4 regions of the Rossellomorea sp. NRS-1567 genome follow, and region 1 is predicted to be linked to each of the others. Evidence: riboswitches for the same ligand, from Rfam matches in the RefSeq annotation. Region 1 holds a riboswitch; each other region holds the start of a gene.

What was found. Region 1 has a riboswitch for S-adenosylmethionine ahead of mtnK (S-methyl-5-thioribose kinase). Riboswitches for the same ligand answer to the same signal wherever they lie in the genome.
Region 2: another riboswitch for S-adenosylmethionine. It lies ahead of metK (methionine adenosyltransferase); the one in region 1 lies ahead of mtnK (S-methyl-5-thioribose kinase).
Region 3: another riboswitch for S-adenosylmethionine. It lies ahead of ACIFOD_RS06265 (methionine ABC transporter ATP-binding protein); the one in region 1 lies ahead of mtnK (S-methyl-5-thioribose kinase).
Region 4: another riboswitch for S-adenosylmethionine. It lies ahead of ACIFOD_RS08975 (homoserine dehydrogenase); the one in region 1 lies ahead of mtnK (S-methyl-5-thioribose kinase).

What each region holds. Positions count from the first base shown of each region.
Region 1 is NZ_JBITPL010000002.1:121,367-126,713, reverse strand. It holds gene ACIFOD_RS02310 (methylated-DNA--[protein]-cysteine S-methyltransferase) at 1-383, shown strand, start outside; gene ACIFOD_RS02305 (metalloregulator ArsR/SmtB family transcription factor) at 504-1,100, shown strand; gene mtnA (S-methyl-5-thioribose-1-phosphate isomerase) at 1,143-2,198, opposite strand; gene mtnK (S-methyl-5-thioribose kinase) at 2,215-3,399, opposite strand; SAM riboswitch class I at 3,516-3,672, opposite strand; gene ACIFOD_RS02290 (carbon-nitrogen family hydrolase) at 3,775-4,557, opposite strand; gene ACIFOD_RS02285 (pyridoxal phosphate-dependent aminotransferase) at 4,680-5,347, shown strand, end outside.
Region 2 is NZ_JBITPL010000011.1:44,735-50,081, reverse strand. It holds gene ACIFOD_RS07235 (tetraprenyl-beta-curcumene synthase family protein) at 1-490, opposite strand, end outside; gene ACIFOD_RS07230 (alpha/beta fold hydrolase) at 505-1,308, opposite strand; gene ACIFOD_RS07225 (gamma carbonic anhydrase) at 1,393-1,908, shown strand; gene metK (methionine adenosyltransferase) at 2,181-3,383, opposite strand; SAM riboswitch class I at 3,595-3,739, opposite strand; gene pckA (phosphoenolpyruvate carboxykinase (ATP)) at 4,065-5,347, shown strand, end outside.
Region 3 is NZ_JBITPL010000010.1:117,801-123,147, forward strand. It holds gene ACIFOD_RS06250 (M20 family metallopeptidase) at 1-610, opposite strand, end outside; gene ACIFOD_RS06255 (MetQ/NlpA family ABC transporter substrate-binding protein) at 623-1,459, opposite strand; gene ACIFOD_RS06260 (methionine ABC transporter permease) at 1,471-2,133, opposite strand; gene ACIFOD_RS06265 (methionine ABC transporter ATP-binding protein) at 2,123-3,148, opposite strand; SAM riboswitch class I at 3,268-3,372, opposite strand; gene ACIFOD_RS06270 (iron-containing alcohol dehydrogenase) at 3,889-5,061, shown strand.
Region 4 is NZ_JBITPL010000014.1:217,477-222,823, reverse strand. It holds gene ACIFOD_RS08990 (spore coat protein) at 1-3, shown strand, start outside; gene ACIFOD_RS08985 (L,D-transpeptidase family protein) at 116-610, shown strand; gene ACIFOD_RS08980 (aspartate kinase) at 686-1,876, opposite strand; gene ACIFOD_RS08975 (homoserine dehydrogenase) at 1,928-3,175, opposite strand; SAM riboswitch class I at 3,326-3,436, opposite strand; gene ACIFOD_RS08970 (DUF2254 domain-containing protein) at 3,742-5,082, shown strand; gene ACIFOD_RS08965 (hypothetical protein) at 5,126-5,347, opposite strand, start outside.

The sequences.
Region 1 (5,347 bases):
TACAATTTGTAGAAGATGAAGGGAAAGCGGATTCTGACACGGATCATCCGATATTAAAGGTTGCACAAGAACAAATCAGTCAATTCTTTAAAGGAGAGAGAAGAGAATTTGATCTTCCTTTAAAGATAGAAGGAACAGCTTTTCAGAAAGAAGTATGGAACATCCTGCAGGAGATTCCATTTGGTGAAACCTGGTCTTACCAGGATGTAGCCCTAGCGATTCAAAGACCTAAAGCTGTAAGGGCAGTGGGACAAGCGAATAAGGCCAATCGATTCCCCATCATCATCCCATGTCACCGTGTCATCGGAAAGAATAACACACTTACAGGCTATGCCGGTAAGCAGGTGGATAAGAAAGAAACCTTACTGTTGTTAGAAAAATAGATTCAATTACAGGCATTTTCCATAGGGAGAAGGCCTGTTTTTTTATTAGTGATTGATTTTTTCCACTATTTAGATTAGTATCTAATTAGATACTAATCTAAATATAAAGGGGGAGACCTGTTGCAATTAAGTAAGCAGGTAGCTTTTCATAAAACGATGGGGGACCCGACCAGGATCAAGATTGTCTATTTACTGGCATCAGAAAGCTTGCATGTAGGAGCCATTGCGGGAAAACTTGGACTCACCGCCCCGACAATATCCCATCATCTAACGAAACTCAAAGAGTGCAATCTTGTTTATTCACGAAGAGAGAAGAACACGGTTTACTACTATTTGAATAAAAAAGTACTGAGTCATCATGGGAGTGTTCTTCATCAGTTCGCTCATGAAGAGAAAGGGGACAGTGTGATGACAGAAAAACGAATGAAAGAAAAGCAGAAGGTGATGAATAATTTTCTGGAGAAAAATGGGCGAATTAAAAATATTCCTTCGCAACAGAAAAAGAAATTATTCATCCTCGAGCATATGGTGGAAGGATTAAAAGTGGAAGAAAAATATAAGGAAAAAGATTTGAACGAATATATTCAGCAATTTCATGAAGACTTTGCAACCTTAAGAAGAGAATTTATCATTCATCAGTTTATGTACCGGGAAAATAGCATTTATGAAGTGAATCCGAGGGAAATGTGGGCGTCGACAAAGTTATTAGTGGAATAATGTGAAAGCCAAAAGAAGAGCAGGAGGAAGCTCTTCTTTTCGCTATTGTTCAATACCTATGGTTTGTTGGATACTTTCCTCGAAGCGAGGGTACAGGACACCTTTTTCCGTGATGATGCCGGTAATCAGTTCATGAGGTGTAACATCGAATGCAGGATTATAAACATGAACGTTCTCTGGAGCGATCAACGTCCCGTCGATCGTTGTGATCTCTTCCCGGTTACGCTCTTCTATGGGAATATCGTTTCCGTCTATGCTGGATAGATCGAAAGTAGAAGAAGGAGCAGCGACATAAAAGGGTATATTGAAATGTTTACACAAAATGGCAAGCATGGACGTTCCGATTTTATTTGCCGTATCCCCGTTGGCAGAAATCCGGTCAGCCCCGACAATGACGGCCTCTACACCTTTTTCCTTCATTGTATGGGCAGCCATGCTATCTGTGATGAGGGTGACATCTACTCCTGATTGCTGTAACTCCCAAGCGGTCAGGCGGGCTCCCTGCAGAACGGGCCGTGTCTCACATGCATATACCTGAAATGCTTTTCCTTTTTCTCTTCCTAAATGAAAAGGGGCCAATGCAGTACCGTATTTACTCGTTGCAATGGACCCGGCATTACAGATGGTCATTACGATTTGTTTATCCTTCAATACACTCAATCCATTTTCCCCTATAAGACGGCACACTGCTTCGTCTTCTGCATGAAGCTGGATAGCAGCATGGAGTAGATTGGTTTTCGCTTCATTAACAGAAGAAACTTTCTCTAATACCTTTTCCAACCGGTTCAAAGCCCAAACCAGGTTGACTGCTGTAGGGCGTGAAGCGGCGAGGTGTTTTTTCTCACGTTGAAACAGATCGATGAATTCCTCTAACGTTTTCACTTCATACTGACATGCAGATTGGGCTAAACCGTAAGCAGCCGTGAGACCAATGGCAGGTGCACCTCTCACTTTTAGTGTGATAATCGCATCATAATACTCTTCAATGGTCGTCAGTTTAATGTATTCCACTATGTTAGGCAATTTTTGTTGATTAAGAATCAGTAAATAATCTTCATGCCACTCTAGTGAAGTTGGAACGGTCAATGTTTGTGTCATGATAATCTCCCTTTGGTTATTCAAAATGGAACTTTATTACGGATAGGAGCTCTTCGATCGAATGGATCTGTTTTCGTTTTATAATCAGTTCCTTACCGAGTCTCAAGCAGGTCCGTTTTGCCTGTAATCTTCGTTCTTTATCCGGGATAGCATCCAAATCTTCAACATGAGCGAGGCCAATCGTTCTTCTGATGCATTCACATCCTGCAAAGCCGATGCTGTCCTGGAAGCTCTTCTCCAATACATATTCAAGGTAGCCATTCACTTTCGTGTAGACGTCTCCGCTTTCTTTCCAATGGCGGGAGAACGCAGTGGAGAAGACGTTCCACGTATTCTCGATGTGATAGAGAATCGTTTCCTCCTCATCAGTTTTTGAAACGGCCTGGAAAATAAGGTTGGCAATGAACTGCCCGATATCAAAGCCAATCGGTCCATAAAAGGCAAACTCGGGATCAATCACTTTAGTTTGATTCTGATCTACAAAGATGCTTCCCGTATGAAGGTCTCCATGAAGAAGGGCCTCTCCTTCAGTAAGAAAGCTCTTTTTCAATTTGGCCACTTCGAGTTTCAAGGTGAAATCATCCCATAAATGTTGGACGTCCCGGGAAAGCTCTTCTTCAAATTCATTGGTTTCACTATTGAAGAATGGATCCGTGAATACAAGGTCCTCTGTGATTTTGCACAGCTCAGGATTTGAAAATTCTTTCACGTATTCCTTTTTCTTAAAAGGATGAAGGGCATAATCAGAAGTGAAATATAAGGTATTAGCTAAAAATGTTCCAACGTCATGGGAGAGCCGGGGATACTTTTCCCCTTTGATAAGGCCAGCCCGGGCAATGGTCAGTGCGCTCAAATCTTCCATGACTGTAATCGCAAGTGTCGGATCAGAGTAGTACACTTCAGGAACGAGATCCCCTACAAATAATCGCTGAAGCTTAAGGGCACTCGCTTCTATTCTTGCCCGTTCGATTGTCAACGGCCAGCTTTCGCCTACAAGTTTTGCATATGGAAGGGCTTGTTTGATGATGATTCCTTTACCTGTTTCCCGTTCTAATACACGAAAGACCAGATTTAAATTCCCGTTTCCAATTTCTTCACACGTTAAGAGAGTGCCGTCTGCAAAAATCCTTAAGCCAATCGCCAGCGCAGTTGCCGACTGTTCAGTAAGGGGTTGATATGTATTGAGTTTCGTAATCGCCATTGTCGTTCCTCCTTATAGTACAGTCACATTGAGACTGTGTTGTGGAGGCTTTTCCTTGGCATAAGAAAAGCCTCTTTCCATGTTCGAAAGAGGCTTGAAGAAGGTATCTTCGTCGCCTCTTATCTCTCAGAAAGACTATCTTTCTGTTGGAATTAGCACCGTGCCTTACTGGATCATTCAATCCGGCGCATGCTGCGCCCCGTTTTACAACGGTGTTATGGTCGGTTGCTGGGCTTCATAGGGCCAAATCCCTCAGCCAGCTCTTGATAAGAGTTGCGTAAACTATTTAATTAAACTTTCAGAATGTTTCATTTGATTTGAATAGTACCATCGAAGTATTTTCCATGTCAACGTTTTTTTGAAAAAATAACCTTTCTAATAAAAATCCGGTCTTCGATCCTGGAATATCGGAATCTGTTTTCGGACTCGATCTACTTCCTGTAAATTGATTTCAGCTGAAACCAATTCTTCCGTTTGTGATCCCTTTGAAAGAATTTCTCCCCAGGGATCGATGATGAGGGAGCAACCCCCAAATTCATTGTTCGGGTCGCTTCCCACCCGGTTGCAGGCGATCACGAAGCATTGATTTTCAATCGCTCTTGCCCTTAAGAGGGTCTGCCAGTGATCAATTCGTGCTGCCGGCCATTCTGCTACGACATAAACAACCTTGGCACCTAGTAGAACTTGTTTTCTGAACCATTCCGGGAAACGGATGTCGTAACAAATCAAACCCGCCATCTCTGTGTCTTGAAGGGTGAAGATGCCATCTTCATGCCCAGGAAGTAAATAATGATGTTCATCCATCAGCTTAAACAAGTGAAGTTTCGAATACTTTTTCACCAACTCGCCTTTTGAATTCGTAACTAAAAGCGTGTTGGACACCCCATCCTGCGTTTTCTGTGCAACAGAACCACCTACAATGTGAATGGAATATTTCTTTGACAGGGCAGACAGGAAGGAGGTTGAATCCTTTGCTCCTTCATCAGCGATTTCATCCATTCTTGTAAGGTCATATCCAGTCGTCCACAGCTCAGGGAGCACAACCGTATCACAGCCGTCGTCACTTGCTTTTTTCACCCATTTCTCTACTTTTTTCTTGTTTTCTTCTGGGTGTCCGAACACAATATCCATCTGAGCAAGACCTATCTTTTGAATCATTTCTTTCACCTCATTAATGACTTTTTGGAATTTAATCCTTTACATTCTTTATTTCCCGTTATATCATTTGTGACTAGAATTTGAAAGTAATTAATTTTCAAAAAAATGTAGTGGGTGAGTGTATGAAAACCTTTGGTAAGGCAAAACGATTAGATTTATTACCTGAACAATTTTTCGCATCCCTCGCAAAAACAGTGAATGCTGTGGTCAAAGAGGGACATGATGTCATTAATTTGGGCCAGGGAAATCCGGATCAACCGACTCCTCCACATATTGTGGAGAAACTGACAGAAGCAGCAGCTTCCCCGTCCAATCATAAGTATCCTCCATTTCGCGGCTTATCGTCCTTTAAAGAGGCGATTGCGGCTTTCTACCTGCGTGAATACGGTGTGGAATTAGACCCGGAAACAGAGGTAGCCGTTCTGTTCGGAGGAAAAGCCGGGTTAGTTGAAATCCCTCAATGTTTATTGAATCCTGGTGATGGGGTATTGGTGCCCGATCCCGGTTATCCCGATTATTTATCAGGGGTAGCATTGGCAGAAGCTCGTATGATTAAAATGCCACTACGAGAGGAGAATGGATTCCTGCCTGATTATCGTGAACACTCCCGTAATGAGCTGGAAAATGCGAAGCTAATGTTTCTGAACTACCCTAATAACCCTACTGGAGCAATCGCCACAAAATCATTCTTTGAAGAAACAGTCACTCTTGCCAATCAGCATGATATATGTGTTGTACATGATTTTGCCTATGGAGCTATTGGGTTTGATGGAAATAAGCCCATAAGCTT
Region 2 (5,347 bases), on a different contig from region 1:
CACAAAGCTGTATAAGATCCTTTTGGATGCTATCATAGTGGGTCAATGATTCAAGTACAGACTGACAGGTAAGCACTAAATCCCTCAGATACCCCCCGTCATCCTGATCGGCCCTTAAAGCATAGTAATTGGCAGGCTCAGCACCCACCGTCAAGGCGTCTTTCATGGATTGATGAAGAAGGGCAAAATCGTCGGGATCCAGGGAAACGCTTCGATCACACAGATTATCCAAATAATCGCTTATCGTTTGATAGGCAACGATAAATTGAATCGTGTCTTCTTTTTTGTCCAGCGCCAGCAGGGAAAGGATCGATCCACCTTCACAGTGAAACGTTTTATGTTCGATACTGGCAAGGGCCTGACTTCTTAGTTCCTGATTGGGGATCGCTTCTGCCCGTCTCTTCCACTCATCTAATTCTTTATGAACAATCGGAAAAACATTTCGGTATACTCTTGTCATTAACGAAAAGGGATCACTTGGGATCGACACCTTTACCACCTCTTTTACAAAATGTATCCTAGCGCTTTCAAACGACTTTCAATGAAAATCTTCGAGTATTCAAAGATATCTTCTCTTTCTGGTTCATTATAGATTTCATGATAGCATTTCGGCCATTCTTTGTAATGCATTTCAGATAAAGACAGTTCGTTGAACCATTTTTTCACTGCTTTTTTATCGACGATTTTGTCGTCACCTGCCTGCAGCACGAGCAGAGGAACGTCAGGCATTTTTTCCAGGTTTATAAAAGCTAGTTTGATCGCATGGGCGAGCTCCCTGTACCAGCGGACAGACACCTTGGTGATATAGAGTGAATCGTTGCTGTCAATTTCACGTACATCTGCATTTCTTGTTGCCATATCAATCGTTAATCCTGATGGAAACTTCACCATGGGAGCGATCTTATTCAAACCGTGGGATAAGAGCTCGATCGGTTTTGAAGGGGTCGTGACCAAGCCTAAACAAGGTGAGGACAATATCACACCTGCCAGGTTCACATGGGATTCCTGAAGCATACGCACCGCAACAAGCCCACCCATACTATGACCAATCACAAATACAGGCAATTCAAATTGATACGCCGCCTGTACCCAATCTTTCACTTCCACTATATATTCATCAAACGAATCAATATGTCCTCTTTGACTTCTTGAAGTCATACCCTGACCCGGTAAATCCCCCATGATGACATGGAAGCCTGCTGCACGCCACATTTCAATGAGCCAACCGTACCGGCCATGATGCTCCATTGCTCCATGAATGATAACGATGACTGCCTTTGCTTCTTGATCTGTTTCCCATTTCCACATGGCAATTCCTCCTTAATAGTTCTCTATGTGAATGAATTCTGCTACCATTATTATAGTAAATATTATTGAAAGGGGTAGTAAAAAATGCTCTATCCATATTATGATAAAAAACCAATCATCGCCCACTCGGCATACATTGCCGATCATGTGACCATCTCCGGGGATGTGGAGGTCGGTGAAGAGTCCAGCATCTGGTTTAACACCGTCATCAGAGGGGATGTCGCTCCAACGAAAATCGGTAATAAAGTAAATATACAGGATAATTCCATTCTTCATCAGAGTCCAAATAACCCTCTTATTCTTGAAGATGAAGTAACCGTAGGCCATGGAGTGATTCTACATAGCTGCAAAATCAGAAAAAAAGCTTTAATCGGCATGGGGTCGATCATTCTCGACAATGCTGAAATTGGTGAAGGGGCATTTATTGGGGCAGGAAGCCTTGTTCCACAAGGGAAAGTCATTCCTCCCAACACACTGGCATTCGGCCGGCCGGCAAAAGTAGTGAGAGAGTTAAACGAACATGATATTAGCGAAATGAAGCGCATTTCCAGAGAATACGCAGAAAAAGGACAATATTATAAAAGCATCAAACCATTTTAATATCCTATACTTGGGATACCCCAACCAGCCTTTGATTACTCATGGAATTTTTTCATGTGTGACTGGTAAAAAAATTGATGAACTTGATGGTTGTCTGCCAATTTCAAAATTTATCTGCCAAAAATCAATTTTATCTGCCGTTTTTTCATTTTATCTGCCGAAATGAGATTTATATGCCGATATACACAAAACATCTCATTTCACTACAATCCACCATCACTAAAAAGACCAACACCCTAAAAAGTGTTGGTCTCTTCTATCTCTATCTTTCCTTATTCGCTCAACGCTTCCGCTTTTAATGCTTCCGCTTTGTTTGTACGCTCCCAAGGAAGATCAATATCGGTACGGCCAAAGTGTCCGTAAGCAGCTGTCTGCTTGTAGATCGGACGACGAAGGTCCAGCATTTTGATGATTCCTGCAGGACGCAGATCAAAGTTATTGCGAACAACGTCAATGAGTACGTCTTCTGAAACTTTACCTGTTCCAAATGTATCAACTGAGATGGATACCGGTTGAGCAACACCGATTGCATACGCTAATTGAACTTCACATTTTTCAGCAAGTCCTGCTGCCACAATGTTCTTCGCTACATAACGTGCTGCATAGGCTGCAGAACGGTCCACTTTCGTTGCATCCTTACCAGAGAATGCACCGCCACCGTGACGAGCGTATCCGCCATATGTGTCAACGATGATTTTGCGTCCTGTTAACCCTGCATCACCTTGTGGTCCACCGATAACGAAACGACCAGTCGGGTTGATGAAGTATTTAGTCTCTCCATCGATCAGTTCTTTCGGTACAACAGGATCGATGACATATTCTTTTAAGTTACGTTGGATTTGCTCAAGCGTCACTTCAGGGTGATGCTGAGTCGAGATAACGATCGTGTCGATACGAACCGGCTTATCGTTTTCATCATATTCAACGGTTACTTGAGTTTTTCCATCCGGACGCAAGTAAGGAAGGATTTCTTCTTTACGAACTTCAGTCAGACGACGGGAAATTTTGTGGGCAAGGGAAATCGGAAGAGGCATAAGCTCTTTCGTTTCATTACAAGCGAATCCAAACATCAACCCCTGGTCACCTGCACCGATTGCATCGATTTCTTCATCCGTCATTTGACCTTCACGAGCTTCAAGTGCCTGATCTACACCTTGAGCGATATCAGCAGATTGCTCATCGATGGATGTTAATACAGCACATGTCTCGGCATCAAAGCCATATTTTGCACGAGTGTAGCCAATTTCACGGATCGTTTCACGAACGATTTTTGGAATATCGACATACGTACTCGTTGTAATTTCACCTGCAACAAGAACAAGACCCGTCGTAACAGACGTTTCACATGCTACACGAGCATTCGGATCATTTGTAAGAATTGCATCAAGAATTGAATCAGAGATTTGGTCACAAATTTTATCTGGATGTCCTTCGGTTACGGACTCAGATGTAAACAGACGACGTTTAGTTGACATCAAGGTTCCTCCTTAAGCATAATTGTTAGACTTTAATCTAACAAAACATTAAACAGATACGGTACTCATTTCCCTAAGTAGTATGAAGTAAACATGAATTTTTTATAAGAAAATCATGAATTATGTGCATTTGATCCACTATAAACAGAAAAAACCCTTCCTCGAAAAAAGCATTAGAGGAAAGGTTTCAGATCATAGCCGCGCCTTTTCTCTCTTATCGTTCAAGGTTCTTAGACCTTGCCTCAGTTTAGCACCTTCGCTTAATCAGATCATTTCAAACAGAAAGGATCCATTCACTATATAGCAGGTTGCTGGGTTTCATAGGGTCTGCTCCCTCCACCAGCTCAGGATAAGAGTATCCGTTCAAGGAACTATGATAACGTTTCGTACAAAGGGTGTCAACTTTTTTTCGAGTGACATGTTTAACCATTTAAGCTTACTCTTTTCATGATTCCAACCTATCTTGCCCTCATAAAATAACCTAATTAGGCAATGAGGCTAAACATTATGATAATTCCTTCATATATATAAGAAGATACAAGCTATATTCGGACAAAAAATGTGACAATATGAAGACACATTATAAAAATGAATAAATAGTATAGACTAATGGTTCAATTGTGTTATACTATTTTTGTGAAGTAAACGAGATCATTAAATTTATATAAAGGAAGGGTTCTAATGAATTCAGTGAGCATGTCTAATGAATTAACAGAATTACTTAACGGTCAAAACATTCAGGAACAATTATCTGTTTCCCAATTAGTTGAAAAAGTCCTTCAACGAAATGAAGGCGTTTTAACATCATCAGGTGCAGTCAGAGCAGAAACTGGTAAATACACAGGACGCTCTCCTAAGGATAAATTCATTGTAGAAGAACCATCCACGAAGGATAAGATTGAGTGGGGTTCTGTCAATCAACCAATCTCTTCAGAATCATTCGATAAACTATATACAAAAGTATTAGATTACTTAAAAGAAAAAGAAGAAGTATTTTCATTCAAAGGGTTCGCAGGTGCTGACCCAAAACATAGACTACCGATTCAAGTGATCAACGAATTCGCTTGGCATAATCTTTTCGCTCATCAATTATTCATTCGCCCTTCTGAAGAAGAGTTAAAGGGTCATCAATCCGAATTCACCGTCGTTTCTGCCCCGAACTTCAAGGCAGATCCAGCAGAAGATGGAACTCACTCTGAAACATTTATCATTGTATCATTTGAAAGAAGAATTGTCTTAATTGGCGGAACTGAGTATGCAGGAGAAATGAAGAAATCGATCTTCTCTGTCATGAACTATGTGCTTCCAGAATCCGATATCCTTTCCATGCACTGTTCTTCAAATGTCGGACGCGAAGGAGATGTGGCATTGTTCTTCGGTTTATCCGGTACAGGAAAAACGACATTGTCCGCAGATCCGAACCGTCGTCTAATCGGCGATGATGAGCACGGATGGTCCCCGAACGGTGTATTCAATATTGAAGGCGGCTGTTACGCTAAGTGTATTGGTCTGACACGTGAAAAGGAGCCACAGATCTTTGATGCGATCCGTTTCGGTTCTGTCCTTGAAAATGTGGTTCTCGATGACAATTCCCGCATCGCTGATTATGAGGATAACACATTAACAGAAAATACTCGTGCTGCGTACCCTCTTCAAGCGATGGAAAACATCGTTGAACCAAGTGTTGCAGGACATCCAAATACCATTGTATTCTTAACCGCAGATGCATTCGGGGTATTGCCTCCAATCAGCAAACTGACGAAAGAACAAGCAATGTACCACTTCTTGAGCGGCTATACATCGAAGCTTGCAGGTACTGAGCGCGGAATCACTTCACCACAGGCCACATTCTCGACGTGCTTTGGCTCACCATTCCTGCCACTCCCTGCCACTCGTTATGCCGAGATGCTTGGGAAGAAAATCGATGAGCACAATGCACAAGTATTCTTAGTGAACACTGGTTG
Region 3 (5,347 bases), on a different contig from region 1:
CGTCGAGGGCATTGATGCCATCTTCAGGGGAAGCTGCCGCATGGGCAGACCTTCCTTTAAATTCGAAATCAAGGGGGTCCACTGCAAGGGTTTTCCCTGTCTGCGTTGTCCTGTTGAACGGATGAACCATCATGCATGCATCCACTCCTTCGAACAAGCCTGCCTTTACAAAACTGCCCTTCGCACTTCCGTTCGGACCGCCTTCCTCGGCAGGAGTCCCGAACACCACCACTTCCCCTCCTGTTTCATCGAGTACGGACGACAGGGCGATGGCCGCCCCGCAGCTTGCCGTCCCGATGATATTGTGACCGCAGGCGTGACCGAGTCCAGGCAGTGCGTCATATTCAGCCAGGTAGCCGATGACCGGCCCTTCTTTCCCTGAATGTTTGCGTGCCACAAAGGAAGTCTCATGACCCGCCACTCCCCGTTCAATGGAGAACCCATTGGATGCAAGGAGGGTGGTCAAGGTCTCTGAAGCAAAGAACTCTTCGTTACCGATTTCAGGATTGTCGTGGATCTGATGGCTGGTCGACACGAGTTTCACAGCCAGTTGATCCACTGCCGAGAGGATGTTGTTTTTACGATCGGCAATCGCTGCTGGTTGACTCATCTCTTTTCCCTCCTAATGCAATTCACTGACCGGCACGAATGTCGGGATCAGGGAATCTTTGTATGTTTTCTTGATATGTTCTGCTACGTCATCTTCCTGATAGAGCTCCACAATCTTTTTATAGGTCTTATTGTCTTTCTCTTTTTCCTGGGCTGCGATGATATTGATGAACGGCTTGGATTCCGCTCCTTCGATATAGATGCTGTCATCAACCGGTACGAACCCTGCTTCAACAGCCACACCATTATTGATGATCGATGCCACAACATCTGGCAGTACCCTCGGTGTCTGGGCAGCGACGACCGGTGTGAATTCAAGGTTTTTCGGGTTTTCTTTTATAGCTTCGAGACCCTGTGACTGATCAAATCCTTCTTTCAGTTCGATCAAACCTGCTTCCTCCAGTAGGAGAAGGGCACGGCCAAGGTTCGTCGCCTCTTGAGGAACGGCTACTTTACTGCCTTTCGGTAAGTCTTCTACCGATTTATATGTTTCCGAATAGATTCCCATCGGCGCGATGATCGTCGTGCCGATCGGTACAAGATCCAGATTATGTTCTTCAACGAAAGAATCAAAATACGAAATCGTCTGGAAGGCGTTCAGGTCGATATCCCCATCGGCCAGCGCCTGGTTCGGTCTCACGTAATCGGCAAACTCCACAATCTCGATTTCAATCCCTTCCTTCGCTGCTTTCTCCTTCATATACTCCCAAATCGGCACCCCAGATCCATTCACTCCGACTTTAACGACTTCTTTTTCACCTGAGCCGGATGCACTGTCTCCCGAGCAGCCGCTCAAGATAAGGGTGATTAATAGAATGGCGATACTTGCCAGGCTGATTGATTTTTTCATATTCCTCTCTCCTAACGTCTCCTAATGATTTTTGATAATGTATTCCCTGCTGTCTGCAGTCCCTGCACCATCACGATTAAAATGATGACAGTCACGATCATGACGGATGTTTCAAATCGCTGATATCCGTAAGCAATGGCCAGATCCCCGAGGCCACCGCCTCCGACTGCCCCGGCCATGGCCGATGCACCGACAAGGCCGATGGTCGCAATCGTAATATTCAGGACCAATGTACTCAATGCTTCCGGAATGAGTATCCCGAAGATGATCTGCCACGGCCCGGCCCCCATGGAATCCGCCGCTTCAATGACACCCGGTTCCACTTCAAGGAGCGAGCTCTCTATCAGTCTTGCAATATACGGTGCCGCAAATACGACAAGCGGCACGACCGCTGCCGCCGTTCCGATCGATGTGCCCACTACCAATCTTGTAAAGGGGATGATGGCCACCATCAAGATGATGAACGGGATCGAACGGAATACGTTGACGATGCTGCTCAATGTGGAAAAGACGATTTTATTTTCAAGTAAGTGCCCCTTCCGCGTAACCACGACGATGATGCCGAGGGGAAGCCCAATCAACGTTGCAAACAGGAGGGAGAATGACACCATCGCCAAGGTATCCCATGTCGCTTCTATAATCTTTGGCCAGAATAATTCCCAGTTAACTTGCACGCTTCTCCACCTCGCTTACGAATAATCTGTTCTTCCAATAATCCAAGATCTCTTCCGTTTCATTCTTGCTGCCAATAATCTGTACGATGAGATTCCCGAACGGCTTACCCTGGAGTTCCGTGATCTGGCCGAATAACACATTGATGTGGGCATCGAATTTCTTTGCCGTTTCGGAAAGGATCGGCGTGCCCGTCGAATCCCCCTTGAAAATGAGGCGGCAGATGCGCCCTTCTTTGCTGTCATTCAATTTGTCGAGAACCGATGCCGGCAGCTGATCATTCATGACACTCTTCACAAAATTTTTCGTCGTCGGGGTCTGCGGGTTGGAGAAGATATCGAAGACGCTTCCCTCTTCAACGATTTCTCCATTTTCCATGACAGCGACCTTATCACAGATTTCCCGGATGACCCCCATTTCGTGAGTGATCATCACAATCGTAATGCCATACTCAGCGTTGATTCTCTTTAATAAGTTCAGAATCGATTCCGTCGTCTGAGGATCAAGTGCGGATGTTGCTTCATCGCAAAGCAGAATCGAAGGCGATGTCGCCAGGGCTCTTGCTATCCCCACCCTTTGCTTCTGCCCTCCTGACAGTTGATCCGGATAATGCTTCGCTTTATCTTCAAGTCCGACAAACACGAGCAGCTCCTTTACTCTCTCGCTGATCTTTTCTTTTGGCCATTTTGCAAGTTTCAGAGGATAGGCGATATTCCCTGCCACCGTCCGGGATTGAAACAGATTGAAATGCTGAAAAATCATCCCGATGCGGTGCCGCTCTTTCCTCAGATCGATTGCCGACTGATCTTTCAGGCTGCGCCCCTCTATGAAAATATCACCCGATGATGGTTTCTCTAAAAAGTTGAGACAGCGGACAAGCGTGCTTTTTCCCGCTCCGCTGAATCCGATCACACCATAAATCTCTCCCCTCTTCACTTCGAAGGAAACATTCTTCAAAGCGGTGAATGGGCCATCCTTCGTCTCGAATACTTTCGTAACATTCTGAACTCTGATCATACAGGACTTGCTCCTTTCGCTATGTATTCTTCTTGAAGCCTGTGTTTGAAGGACATGGCTGAAAATAAAAAGTGCCTCCCTTCATAAGAAGAGAGGCACAAATATGTATATGTCCACTCTTCTCATCTTTCAAGTCATATGACTTGATGGAATTGGCACGGTATTCATAAGAACCCGTTGCCGAGGTATCGCAGGGCCAGTCCCTCCACCTCTCTGGATAAGAAGATATTGCTTTATTAAGTTAAAGTTATAATGCGTTTAAGCATTAGGGTTATGGTAAAGGAATCTAATTGGTTTGTCAATCCTGTTTTTGAATAAATTGTATGACTGAGGACTAATCAACTAGGGTCACTTTAACCAGTCTTCAACTGGTCTAATAAATTCTTTTCGTTTCAATTCACTAATTTAATAGAAGCAAATATTTCCATTATTCTGCCCAACCTAAAAAAGAGCAATGGTTGATAAAGAGACTTATAGTTGAGTACCATCCTTATGAAGTATGGAGAGATCTTAAGTTTGGGGCAAGTAACATGGTGATTTTCACCTTTCATTGTATGTGAATTCTGTCTTCCCACAACTCCTTTATTAAACTTTCCAGATGCTTTGCGAGCAATCGATGATGTTTTATACATTCATGAAATGGGAATATTACATTCCATTGCCCTCCGATGAACGGTAAGGGTAATTTTTTCACTAAAAACGATAATCAATTAATGAAACTTTAGGAGGCTATTTTTACTATGAGTCGTTTTACAATTCCACGCGATATTTATTTCGAAGAGAATGCACTTGAAGTGTTACGGTCTTTTGAAGGTAAAAAAGCCGCACTCGTTATTGGAGGAGGTTCTGTTAAACGTAACGGAAACCTCACCAAGGTACAGGAACACCTGGCAGCTGCCAATATAGAAACAAAAGTACTGGAAGGCTTCAATACAGAGCCGACCTTTGAAATGGTCAAAAAGGGAGCAAAAGACCTGGAGGAGTTCCAGCCGGATTGGATAATCGGCATCGGCGGAGGATCGGCGATGGATTCTGCCAAAGCGATTTGGCTCTATTATGAGCACCCGGACCTTGCTTTTGAAGATGCAATTAAGCCATTCGAGCTGCCGCGTCTTCGCAATAAAGCGAAATTCGCCGGTATTCCGACGACAAGCGGAAGTGGTTCGGAAGTATCCAACCTTTCTGTTCTAGCCGATGAAACCACAAACGTGAAATATCCAGTTGCTGACTTCGAATTAACGCCGGATGTCGCCATTATCGATACGGTTATGATTAATGAACTGCCGAAGCACATTGCTGCTTATACAGGTATGGACGCATTCACGCACTCAATCGAAGCTTATGTAGCGAAACCGCGTACCATGTATACGGATATCCTGTCACTAGGCGCAGCTGAAGTGATCAAAGATAACCTTCTTGCTTCTTATCAGGGCGACCAGGAAGCCGCTAAGAAAATGCACACCATTCAAGCCATGGCAGGCATGGCCTTTGCCAACGCTGTACTCGGTAACGTGCACAGCCTTGCCCACAAAAGTGGTCCAACGTTCGGCATTCCGCATGGCTATGCCAATGCGATTTACCTGCCTTACGTAATCCAGTTTAACCGTGAGGTCGTGGAAGATCGCTTTGCTGAAATCGCCCGCCGTCTGAATCTGAAAGGAAATAACGATACCGAATTGACTGATTCTCTTGTTGAATATATCTATCAATTGAACAAAGACCTCGGTCTTGCCACTACCCTTCAGGACTACGGTGTATCCGAAGAAGAGTTCAACAAGCATGTTGATACAATGGCTAAAAATGCTATGGAAGATCCATGCACAGGCACCAATCCACGTGAGACGAGTCAAGAACAAATGAAAGAGCTATTTAAAGCCGCTTTCTATGGCAAGGAATCTTTAGTGAAAGCGTAAAGATCAATTGAACAAATAAGTAAAGCAGAGCTTAGGGGATTCCCTGGGCTCTGCTTTTTACTAGTGAGCATGATTCTTCCCCAAGTGTTACTAGTCATGTGAAAGTCTGTATCTAGCAACTAAGGGAAGACTGGTCTGATTGCACACAAAAACTGCCCCATGCCAAATCACAGGTCAGCCTTCATTCACTTATATGAAGAGCACCAGAAAACGGAACCCTTGCTTTACATCCCTGCCTTCTTCTCTTCTTTCTCATCCTCTTTTTTCTTTCCGATCTTCGACAATC
Region 4 (5,347 bases), on a different contig from region 1:
TAACGCCTGTCTCCTCTTTTTAAGAGGAGCAGGTTTTTTCACTTACTCATCTTCTTGAACGACTTTCTCTCACGCACATAGGATAGAGGGAGAGTGAAATTGGGAGGTGTTTGAGCTGATTCACACAGTCAAGGTGGGAGAAACACTCAGTCAAATATCAAGAGATTACAGGACCCCGTTCCCATCCATACTTAAAGCCAATCCCGGTATTGATCCGGATGTGATCTATCCAGGTCAAACGATTACGATACCTGGGATTCCGGATACAACCAATAACCCTTACCGCATTCAGGTCTCTGTTAACAACCGGTGGCTGCGTTTGTTCAAGGATGGGGTTCAAATCAAGCAGTATCCCATTGCAGTGGGGAGAGTACTTTTTGAAACTCCCATCGGGGAATTTATCATCATTAACAAAGCACCAAATCCCGGCGGACCTTTTGGAACGATGTGGATGAGTTTATCGAAAGAAAGCTACGGGATTCATGGAACCAATGACCCAAGCTCGATTGGAAATGCCGTGTCCAGGGGATGTATACGAATGAATAACAAAGACGTAGAGGAGTTAGCGGGACTCGTTCCAATCGGTACGCCTGTTTTGATCAGTCCATAAGTGAAAAAGTGTATAGGAGTGCCTATACACTTTTTTCATGTGGTGAAAGACAGAATGTTCCACCTTCCGATCCTTTCACAAAACAGCTCTCCTTGATTCCACGTAATCCAAACCAAAGTGCATATGAAGGACCCTGGCTGCTTTTTCCACATCATATCTATCAACCAGTGCACTTAATCCTACCGGGGATTCCCATATGGACGCCTTTGCAATATGGTAGTCATGAAAGACGTTGGTAACCTTCTCTTTTACCTCATGTGTTGATTTGATTTGCCCGATCACGGATACCTTAGATAGATCCTCTCTTTCTTCTGTATGAGAGTAAGCTTGGTTATATTGTCCAACGATTCTTTTCAACTCATGAAAATCCTGATCTTTAACGATGAGAACAAGATTTTCCTGGTATTTAATGATTTCTGTTTCAATATGATTGGAATCGAGATCATACAGAATCAGTGACTCTCCACCCTGACAGTCAAACATTGTCAGAACAGAAATGTCTTTCTGATAGGCTACCCCGACAATAGGGGCATTTCTCTGTGTTCTTCCGCTAATGACGGTACCCCTTCCTTCATTCAAACTGGAACAAACCACAAGCGGCACATGATGTTCCTTCGCATGTTTAATCGCTCTCGGATGCAGGACACCAGCTCCCATGGTGGCTAAACGCAGCATCTCATCATAGGAGAGGGTGTCAATTTTCGCTGCACGGGGAACGATTCGCGGATCCGACGTATACACCCCATCTACATCCGTATAAATATCACACCTATCCGCTTTTAAAGCGGCCGCAAGAGCGGCAGCCGTCGTATCCGAACCACCCCTGCCTAATGTGGCCACCTCTCCTTTATCCGTGATCCCTTGAAAACCGGCTACCACAACGATTCGTCCTTTTGATAACTCCGATTTTATCCGATCGGTATTGATCGAGGTAATCTTGGCATTCCCAAATACTCCATCGGTTTGGATTCCCGCCTGTCTGCCTGTCAGGGATACGGCTTCCAGTCCCTTATGGTGCAGGGCCATTGTCAAAAGGGAGATCGTCACCTGCTCCCCGGTACTTAAGAGCATATCCATTTCTCTCTTACTAGGATCTGAAGAAAGTTCCCCTGCCAATCGTACGAGTGTATCAGTCGTTTTATTCATTGCTGACACCACAACGACGACATCATGACCTTTTTCTCTTTCCTTCATGACATGAAAGACCATGCGTTTGATTCGATCTGTAGAACCAACAGAGGTTCCACCAAACTTTTGAACGATCATACTCAATGATACCCCTACTTTCCATCAGACCATATTTTTTAAAGATTTCTTCTAAGAAACAGCAGCTCCAGTCTTCACTTCATTTTCCAACGGAATTTCTTTTAAAATAGGAACGGCTTGAATATGGTTATGCGTCTGAAGAAGCGATTCCAGTGTCTCTTTCCTGCCTTCAACAAATACGTACAAGTAATCGTCCAGCTGAATACGATCCTTTAAAATGAACGATGGAAGCCAGTTTTGATACTCATCAGTTTCACGGATTCTTAAGACCCATTGGTGGCTGCTCTCAACAAGAACCTCTTCCGTATTCACGGTACTTACGGCAGAGTCGGTATACTTCCTCTCTATCAACGACAGGAAATCCTCTACCATGGCGCTGCCTGTAGGCAATTTTCCAGCTCCCGGACCAAGCAGGGTAATCCTCCCTACAAGACTACCCTTAAGAGATATGGCATTTTCCACATCCTCCACACCGTAAAAAGGATGGGTGTCATGGACAAGGATGGGCTCTACTGCACCTTTAATATGGTCGACTGAATCCCGCCGGAGAGAACCTATGTGCTTAAACCGTAATCGAAAGGATTCCGCTGCCTGGAGCCACTCTGCAGTCAGGTGGGATATCCCCTTACGTCGGATATTCTTCCAATCGGGCTGTCTGCCAAAGGCTGTTTGACTTAAAATAAGCAATTTATAGAACGCATCATGGCCTTCGATGTCATTTGTCGGATCGGCTTCAGCGTATCCTTTCTCCTGAGAAATCTTTAAGGCTGTATCAAAGGCAAGACCTCTTTTTCTCATTTGAGATAAAATGAAGTTGGACGTCCCATTCAGAATCCCTTGAATTTGTCTGATCTCATTCACCTTCAGAAGCTGCCTGATACTGCCGATCACCGGGATTCCCCCGGCTGTCGTCGCTTCAAATCCGACCGATATCCCCTTCCTTTTCGCCTTCTCCAATAGCTCAGGACCATATTTGGCAAACATCGCTTTATTGGCCGTGACGATATGAACCCCCTTCTCAATGGCTTCGGTTAAATACGTATAGCTCGGCTCTTCCCCCACGATCGCTTCAAAGATCACGTGCAGGTCCGGGATATCCAGGATGTCTTGGAAATCCGTTGTGACGTTGATGGATGGTTCAATGCTCCGCTCTTTTGTGGGATCTTTAATAAGGATCGCCCTAACCTTCACCTCTTTACCCAGGACTTCCTTCAATCTGTCCTGATGAGTATCGATTGCTTCACAGACCCCTTGCCCTACTGTTCCGAACCCTAGAAGTGCCACATTAATCGTTGACATCATTCAGCCTCCTTTTATCGACTTTTCACTTTATACGTAAGAATGATTCATTTCAGTTGAAGATCCACTTGAGGGATATGAGCGGAAAAGAAAAAGGGATACAGAAAAGCCCTCTTCTTTTAAGAAGAGGGCTAAATGATCATGCTCCTCCCCTTATCTTCCAGATCCACATGGAATCTGTAGGAATTGGCACCTTTACAGTCTGATCCTGCAGGTTGCCGGGCTTCATCGGGCCTATCCCTCCGCCGCTCTTGATAAGAGATATAATGTTTCGTTTTGGTATTACTTTCTATTTGAGTATGAATTGGATTATAAAGGGGATTCATTCCTTCGTCAATACTATTTTTAGTATTTTTGAAAAATTCTTTCTAATGTTACAGACCGCATCATTCCCTATCGGTTTACTTAAATTCGCACCCTGTCTGGGAGTTTATCAATCTAATTTGCAAAGAGACGTTTTAACCTGTTCTGGCAGGGAAAACTATTCCATATCCCTTTATTTGAAAGGAACCGGATCAATTATGCTGAAAAAAATGCTCCCCTTATCCATCAAAAAATATATGCTTATGTCCAAACGGCAGAGAATGCGTGAGATTCGGCTGACCATATGGTATATGCCGTTCTTTTATATTTGTTTTTCCATACTGCTTGTAGCACTCACCCTCTATTTAGATCTGTATGCTGACATCTCTCAATATACCTTTAACTTCTTAAGTATGGATGCATCTGTTACGCGCATGCTTGTCAGTACACTCATCGGGGCCATCCTGACGCTCAGTGCTTTCACCTTGAATTCACTGCTTGTTGTGCTCACGATGTTCAGTGGTCAATTTTCACCCAGGATGCTCCTGGATTTCATTTCGGACAAACAAACACAGCACGCCCTCGGAATTTTCAATGGCAGCTTTGTATATGTACTGCTCCTCTTTCTTTTTATCGGAAATTCAAAGGAAGAACTGTTTGTGGCTGCCCCGATCATGACGATCGGACTCGCTTTTCTTACTTCTGTAACCTTTATCTTCTTCATTAACCATGCGTCTACTTGGATGCAGGTACACAATATTACGTACAATATGAAGCAGGTTTCTGAAGTAATGATCAATCAAACGCTGAAACATGACTTAGAAGCCCATCGAACCAGCAATACCGGCGATATGATGGAGCATCATAAGGAGAATATCATTCATGTGAAGTCAAGAGAGTCGGGATATATACAGCTGATCGATTTTCATGGAATGATTGAATCGGCAAAAGATGATCAGCTTGTCATCCAGCTCCACTATAAAGTCGGAGATTATGTTTTGGCCGGGAATGAATTGGTGAGCATATGGGGACCGAAAACCGAGGATATTTCTATTGATCACTATCTCAACTTTATCGAAATGGGCCATAAGGAGACGGAAATTCAAGACCTGCAGATGGGGATTCATAAGCTTGCTGAAGTTGCGATCAAATCGCTTGGGAATGATGATCCCAAAACAGCCTCCAATACGATTGATCAATTGGCCGATCTGATGATAACAGTTGAAGAACACCTTTCCTTCACCCCGTATTTAATCGACCAGGAAGGAAGCATTCGAATCATTCTCCAGACAGAAGCATTTGATTATTATCTCTATCGAGGATTTGGCTATATCAGGCATTATGCCAAAGACAATCATCTCATCATCACTGATATCGTCCGGGTACTCGCTCTTATTGCAGAGTCCATTGACCCATCTAAGCACAAAGCCCTTTGGGAATTTGCCTGTAATACCATTGATCATATCGAGAAAGAAGTGATTTACGAATTGGACAAAACCTTTCTTTTGCAGGAGGTTCACAAACTGGCACGGCTTACCCAGGAGCTTGACGAATATAAAAAAATCGAAAGGAAATTCTATCCTTCGGCAAATGAAAATGTATAAAAAAGCTTCATTCCTTTCAGTAGGAATGAAGCTTTTTTATACACTAAATCCACGTTTCAACTATGTTCGAATCTTCACCCTGGGCTTTTGGAACCAACGAGAACCGGTCTGGAACTTCCATTCTAACCGCTTCTAATGTAGGTCTCATCAAAATATAATGAGTCGGTTGATTCACGTCGAATAGTCTTGCTACAAACATCCCTTGATAATCTTCAGGACTCTCATATATACAGATGATCGGCATTTTATAATCGCTGAAGGGGAT